One region of the Nostoc sp. DSM 114160 genome, then DNA from elsewhere that is predicted to be linked to it. Evidence: predicted binding sites of a transcription regulator. Region 1 holds the regulator's gene; each other region holds the start of a gene.

Region 1 (2,276 bases):
CCAACTCCGAAAGAGACAGTAGCAAACAGCCAAGCAGGTATTTTTTGCCCTCTACCATCAATGAAGACTACTGCACTGTAAATAAGAGGCCAGATGCCCATGAGGTTGAATAGTGCTATGACTAAGGGGTTAATGCCTTGCCACTGTCCAATAGAAAGGTTTTTGATTAACTCGAATGTACCAGGTTGCTCAGGAGGCGCGAGGAAAAAAGCATAGACAACAAATCCCAGCCACAGTAGACTAAAGGCAATTTTTCTAAGCATGAAAGATTTAAGTAGTATTAATTATTGATTTTGCCGTTACAAATCCGGCTATCTGCTTGCTATGGTATTGTTTGCTCGCCTAGAGGCGTAGCGGCTTGTTCCTAAAGATTAATCGCTAATTAAGGATTGAAATAACTGAAAGCTTCTGAGAGATAATCAGCAGCAGATGCTACTACTGCGATCGCACTTTCATAATCTAGGCGCGTTGGCCCCAAAACTCCCACACTTCCTACAGGTATCGAACCTCGGCGATAGTTAGAAGAAATCAAGGTGCAGGTGCGTATCGGTTCTAATGGATTTTCTGCGCCAATGCGAACCGTTACTTTTGGTTTTCCACCATCCTCCGGTTCTGGTTCTTCAAATATTAATCGCCACAGTTGGTCTTGTTCTTCCTCCAACAGGTGGATAATTGTTTGTACCTGCTGTAACTGGGAAAATTCTGGTTGGCGCAAAACTTCTGACACACCCCGAACCATAATTTGGGTTGCAGTCGGTGCAAGAGTGCGACGAGTCAATTCGGCAACTGAGTTTTTCAAAAATTCCCCGTAGCGTTGGAACTCTTGATCTAGTTCGCTCCAGTTGAGGTTGGCTAATTCCAACAGACTTCGCCCCCGCAAGTGGGTATTCAAAAAGTTAGAAACAATCTGCAACTCGCGATCGATTACCTCTGAATCTCGTTGTGTTTCTTCTGGTGTTGGCGACAAATCCATCAATTTAGAATGTGTCTCATAACCATCAGTCACTACAATCAGCATGATCCGCCCAGCTTCAATTTGCACTAATTGCAGATGTCGCAATAGCGCTGTAGTCGTTTGCGGCATAGTGATCAAGCTAATACAACCACTCAAGGTTGCTAAAATCTGCGCGGCTCCTTGTAGTAAGGTTTCTAAACTGCGATCTTCCCACTGGAGATGCTTTTGCAGTGCTATCTCTACTTCTCGCCCTAAAGTTTCTGTTCGTATAGTTTCTGTCTGCGACACGCTGCGCGAACGCAGAGAAGGTGTAATTAGCTGGTCAACATAAATACGATAACCTGAATCTGAAGGTACACGTCCAGCAGAAGCGTGTGGTTGGTAGAGCAATCCAGACTTTTCTAAAACACCCATGACATTGCGAATTGTCGCCGAGCTTACGCCAAGGTCATACTCCTCGACCAAAGCCTTTGAACCAACAGGCTCTGCCGTAGCAATGTAGTGACGTACCGTTGCCCAAAGTATATGCTGTTGTCGATTTGTTAACTGAACTTCCATTATCCTATGTTTTGCTGAAGGCAAATTTTAATCAAACTCTGAAGAAATTTGTGAATTTAATCGAAAACAGAGAATATTAATAATTTATTAAGATAGCAAATTATATAATTATATTATGATAAGTATTTTTAAAGTTTATATACATACAGCATTTTTTAAGAGTAGGGTTGAAATAGTAGCTCAACCTTTTTTCAAAAGCTGCTAGTTATAATGTACCCTTACGATGCTTCTTTCTAACCGTACTTTTGCACAAATTTGCGCTTGCAATAGTATTATTAGATACATATCTGTTGACAATGGCTAGTGCTAAAGTGGGATTTGGGCACAGTCAAAAAGTTTTGTGCAAATGTACTTTATGCCCAAATTGCAGGCTTTTCGGTGAGCCTATAAAGTGATGTACTTATGCCTCTAGCATAGCAAAAGTCAGATGGAAGAGTCAGTTCCATCTGAGTGACGTATCCCAGCAAAAGCTAATACTGGGGAATTGAAGGGTCTACTAATTGGGAATAGGCATCAATACCACCCGAAATATTTTGCACATTTGTAAAACCTTGAGCAATCAACCACTGGCACATTTGGGCAGAGCGGATGCCGTGGTGGCATAACACCAAGGTTTCGGCTTCGGGATTGAAGAGGGTAGGTACTCGATCTCCCCATTCGGCAAATTGACTTAAAGGTAGGTTTACAAAGCCCTCAATGCTAGCGATCGCCAATTCTTCTGGTTCACGCACATCTACTAGCTGAATACTTACATCACTAGAAG
Region 2 (2,276 bases), on a different contig from region 1:
CAGCAAGTTGAAAACTAAGGTAATTGACCAAAGGGTAAACGCAGCATGGCGCTGGGAGAGTCCCCAAGCAAGTAAGCGGTGGTGCAGATGGTCTTTACCTGGAGTACTCAGAGGGTTATTTCCCGCTAGTAGCCGCCGCACAAATACTTGAGTGGTGTCTAGCACCGGTAACAACAGAAATAAAACCGTAGGAATTAGGGCATAAACTGTGTTTTGTTGCAGTTTGCCTAAAATACTAGTTGCTGCCAGGACATAACCGAAAAAGTATGCTCCGGCATCACCCATAATAATTCGTGATGGATGGAAATTATGGCGCAAAAATCCTAGTGCAGCACCTCCCAAAGCTGCGAGGACTAAGATTGCCGCAGCACGATTGTTAAATTGGGCACCAACGCCCAATAAACTCATGGCGGTTATAAAGCTAATTCCTCCTGCCAAGCCATCCATACCATCCATCAAATTGATGGCGTTGGTAATCCCTACTACCCATAGTACTGTTAGCAACATGGACAGAAGTGAATCGATGGGAGTGCCAAACAGGACTTTGACACTGATGCCATTAGCTACCAGCAAAAGTGCCGTGACAATTTGCGCCCACAATCGCACAGAGGGCGGTAAGCCAAACTGATCGTCAATAAAGCCCACAAGGACTAATATCGAACCCCCCAACAGAATAGTGAGCACCTGAGCCAATACGTTTTGGAGTTCGATCGGTCGTAAAAGGCTAGCTAGTACCAGCGCAGCAATCACGCCCGCGTAGATAGCCAGCCCCCCTGCATTGGGTAAAGGTTCTCGATTGAGTCGCCGGGCGTTGGGTTGGTCAGCCCAACCTACCCGCAAGGCGAATTTGCGTACTGTCGGAATTAAACGCCAAGTTACAAGCCAAGCCAAGAGGAACGTAAATACTACTGCCAACCAGCCGGTGCCGCTAGGGTCGGCAATACCAAGGGACTTAAGGGAGTTGTCTAGATTCATCTCCCAATTCAAGCATTACTGCCAGTATCTAATATGAGCATCACCTGTATATTAATCAATTTTTTTATTTCCATTTGTAACTTGAGCAGCCTGAGAGATTAGCACTCTGGCGCTGTGAGTGCTAAATTGTCTAATGGAAGCGCTGGAGAAATGAAACATGGCGAAAATTATTGCATTTGACGAGGAATCGCGGCGATCTCTAGAAAGGGGTGTTAACGCCCTTGCCGATGCCGTAAAAATCACCTTGGGGCCCAAAGGTCGCAATGTCCTTTTAGAGAAAAAATTTGGCGCACCTCAAATTGTCAACGATGGTATCACTGTTGCCAAGGAAATTGAATTAGAAGATCCTTTGGAAAATACTGGTGCAAGACTCATCCAGGAAGTGGCCTCAAAAACTAAAGATGTCGCTGGAGATGGGACAACCACCGCCACAGTTTTAGCACAAGCCTTAATTAAAGAAGGTTTGAAGAACGTCGCCGCAGGTAGTAACCCTGTGAGCTTGAGACGCGGGATCGACAAAACTATTGAGGCATTAGTAGAAGAAATTGCCAAAATAGCCAAGCCAGTAGAAGGAAGTGCGATCGCTCAAGTTGCCACTGTCTCTGCTGGTAACGATGAAGAAGTTGGTCAAATGTTAGCCCAAGCAATGGAAAAAGTCACCAAAGATGGTGTAATTACCGTTGAAGAATCTAAATCCCTGACAACTGAATTAGAAGTAGTTGAGGGGATGCAGATTGATAGAGGTTATATTTCTCCCTACTTCGTCACCAACAATGAACGGCAAATCGTCGAATTTGAAAACGCCCGGATTTTGATTACTGACAAAAAAATCAGCAGTATCCAAGATTTAGTGCCTGTGTTGGAAAAAGTTGCCCGTTCTGGTCAGCCGTTGCTAATTATCGCTGAAGATGTCGAAGGTGATGCTTTAGCAACTTTGGTGGTGAACAAAGCGCGGGGTGTACTAGCCGTGGCAGGGATTAAAGCACCTGGATTTGGCGATCGCCGCAAAGCTTTGTTAGAAGATATTGCGATTCTCACTGATGGACAGTTGATTTCAGAAGAAATCGGCTTAAGCTTGGATACCGCTTCTCTAGAAGCGCTGGGAACTGCCCGCAAAATCACCATTGACAAAGAAAACACCACAATTGTTGCTGGTAGTGTCACCAAGCCAGAAGTACAAAAGCGGATTGGTCAAATTCGCAGACAGTTGGAAGAAACTGATTCTGAGTACGATAAAGAAAAACTTCAAGAACGCATCGCCAAGCTTGCTGGCGGCGTGGCAGTGATTAAAGTGGGTGCGG
Region 3 (2,276 bases), on a different contig from region 1:
GTACCAAAGCGATTTTCTTATCAGTTAGCAGTAGGAAAGGTTCATCAAAAACCGCTTCCATCCGTTCAGCATCGGTAGCGAAATAAGGAGAGATGTAGCCTTTATCAAAGCGCATCCCTTCAGTGATTTCCAACTCGGTGAACATAGATTTCCCTTCTTCTAGGGAAATTACGCCTTCCTTGCCCACCTTGTCCATTGCTTGGGCAATCATCTGACCAACTTCTTCGTCGTTACCAGCCGAGATCGCACCAACTTGGGCAATGGCTTTGGAATCTTCCACTGGACGGGCGTGTTGAGCAATTTTGTCTACAAGGAAGCCAGTAGCTTTGTCAATACCACGCTTGAGGGAAATTGCGTTAGCACCAGCTGCAACGTTCCGCAAGCCTTCTTTGACGATCGCATGAGCTAAAACGGTAGCGGTGGTAGTACCATCGCCCGCTGCATCATTGGTCTTAGAAGCAGCTTGACGAATCAGAGCTACACCAGTGTTTTCAATGTGGTCTTCTAATTCGATTTCTTTGGCGATCGTTACACCATCATTGACGATTTGCGGTGCGCCAAATTTCTTTTCTAAGACTACGTTACGACCTTTAGGGCCAAGGGTAACAGCTACAGACTCAGCCAGGATGTCAATGCCTCGCTCTAGGGCGCGACGGGCGTTTTCGTTGTAGATAATGCGCTTTGCCATATTATTTGTCCTTTGTCATTTGTCCTTTGTCCTTTGTCCTTTGTCTTTTGTCCTTTGTCATTGGCTAATGACTAATGACCAGTGACTAATGACAATTAGATCACAACTGCTAAAATATCTTTTTCAGAAAGCAGTACATATTCTTCAGTGCCGAGCTTGATGTCAGTGCCAGCGTACTTAGAGTACAGCACCTTATCGCCAACTTTAATTTCCAATTCCTGACGGTTTCCATCGTCATTGCGCTTGCCAGGGCCAAGAGCCACTACTTCCCCTACTTGGGGCTTTTCCTTGGCGGTATCGGGCAAATACAGACCACCTGCGGTCTTTTCCTCAGAGGCGCTCACTTTTATAAAAACGCGATCGCCTAAAGGTTTAACTGTAGAAACGCTTAGAGATAAAGCTGCCATAATTATTTTCTCCTCTCCAGAGTTTAGCACTCTCAACTCCTGAGTGCTAATTTACCGAAAACTGGCGTTCAATGGCAAGAATGCCTTGAGTACGGGTTCCCGAACTAGAAGGTCATAGATGTACTTAAGTATAAATGCTTAATTATTTATACCTTGCGGGTTTTGTTCTGTAAGTTACGAAGAGAGTAGGGGGTGGGAAGTTAAGAGTAGAGACGCGATTAATCGCGTCTGTACAAAAGTTAAGAGTTAGGAGTTATAAGAATTTTTCCCCATTCCCCACTCCCCTTCTCAGTCAACTTTATTTGCAAAGCTTGCAAATTGTTATAGAACTGTAATCAGGGAGCCGCTCGATGAGTAACAATACAGTGACAGCGATCCAGTCCAACCATCAAATTCCTAAAAAAACTCAATCTTTAGAACATAAGACCCTAAGTAATTGTGTAGAAAGTTTAGGACTTGCAAAAATTCAGCGAGACATTTTTATTTGCGCTGACCAGGCAATTGCTGCTCAAAACGAGCTAGTCTGGAATTCTGGAATTACTTAAAAAAGCGACTTAAAGATTTAAAACTCGATGAGCCGTACTAAAGTTATTCTATTTGCGTCTATAAAACTAAAGCCAACTGCTTGCGTGTTTCTGGTTCTAGATCCATAATGGTGATTTACCCTGATGGTGTCTGGTATCGCCAAGCAAACCCGGAAGTTACTCTGCGGATCGTCCGAGAACACTGAATAGGTAATAAGGTGGTAGAAGAATATGCGTTTTCAATCCATCTTTTGCCTGAAACTTCCTTAGTTTCTTGTGAACACCTCATAGAGGCTTAACAACGAAAGGATATGGTATAGCAGTAGGCTTTAAGAAAGTGCGGGTTGGTTTTGAGGTAGGGTCATCTTTAAGCCAATACTTACTTGTGAGTCCGAAAGATTATTATTTAATCAGTGTTTTTTACCCCGCCCCTTTCAAAGCGATATATAATAGCGCATTATAGATACTACTGCTATACGTATCCTTGCTGGACTTTTGCTATCGAGCTACTAGTCTATTGAAAGTGCTCGGCATTTTTGAGACTTCGAGACAGCAAAGGCAAGTTAAGTAGGAAAAAGGACAACATCTCGAATAACCCACCATACGAGGATAAATATTCAAGACTTTGATGGACCGAAGCGCGACAAGTGCCACTGC

The links. The regulator HrcA, encoded in region 1, represses chaperone genes, less so after heat shock. The targets are predictions, from matches to a motif close to TTAGCACTCNNGANTCNNGAGTGCTAA.
Region 2: the regulator HrcA is predicted to act here: its motif matches at 1,074-1,100, upstream of groL (chaperonin GroEL).
Region 3: the regulator HrcA is predicted to act here: its motif matches at 1,119-1,145, upstream of groES (co-chaperone GroES).

The regions. Positions count from the first base shown of each region.
Region 1 is NZ_JBPFGO010000001.1:576,550-578,825, reverse strand. It holds gene NSTCB13_RS02730 (DUF2834 domain-containing protein) at 1-263, opposite strand, end outside; gene hrcA (heat-inducible transcriptional repressor HrcA) at 383-1,513, opposite strand; gene NSTCB13_RS02720 (rhodanese-like domain-containing protein) at 1,984-2,276, opposite strand, start outside.
Region 2 is NZ_JBPFGO010000003.1:1,035,503-1,037,778, forward strand. It holds gene NSTCB13_RS29750 (MraY family glycosyltransferase) at 1-975, opposite strand, end outside; gene groL (chaperonin GroEL) at 1,133-2,276, shown strand, end outside.
Region 3 is NZ_JBPFGO010000002.1:1,298,046-1,300,321, reverse strand. It holds gene groL (chaperonin GroEL) at 1-688, opposite strand, end outside; gene groES (co-chaperone GroES) at 784-1,095, opposite strand; gene NSTCB13_RS22715 (hypothetical protein) at 1,446-1,640, shown strand; gene NSTCB13_RS22710 (response regulator transcription factor) at 2,248-2,276, shown strand, end outside.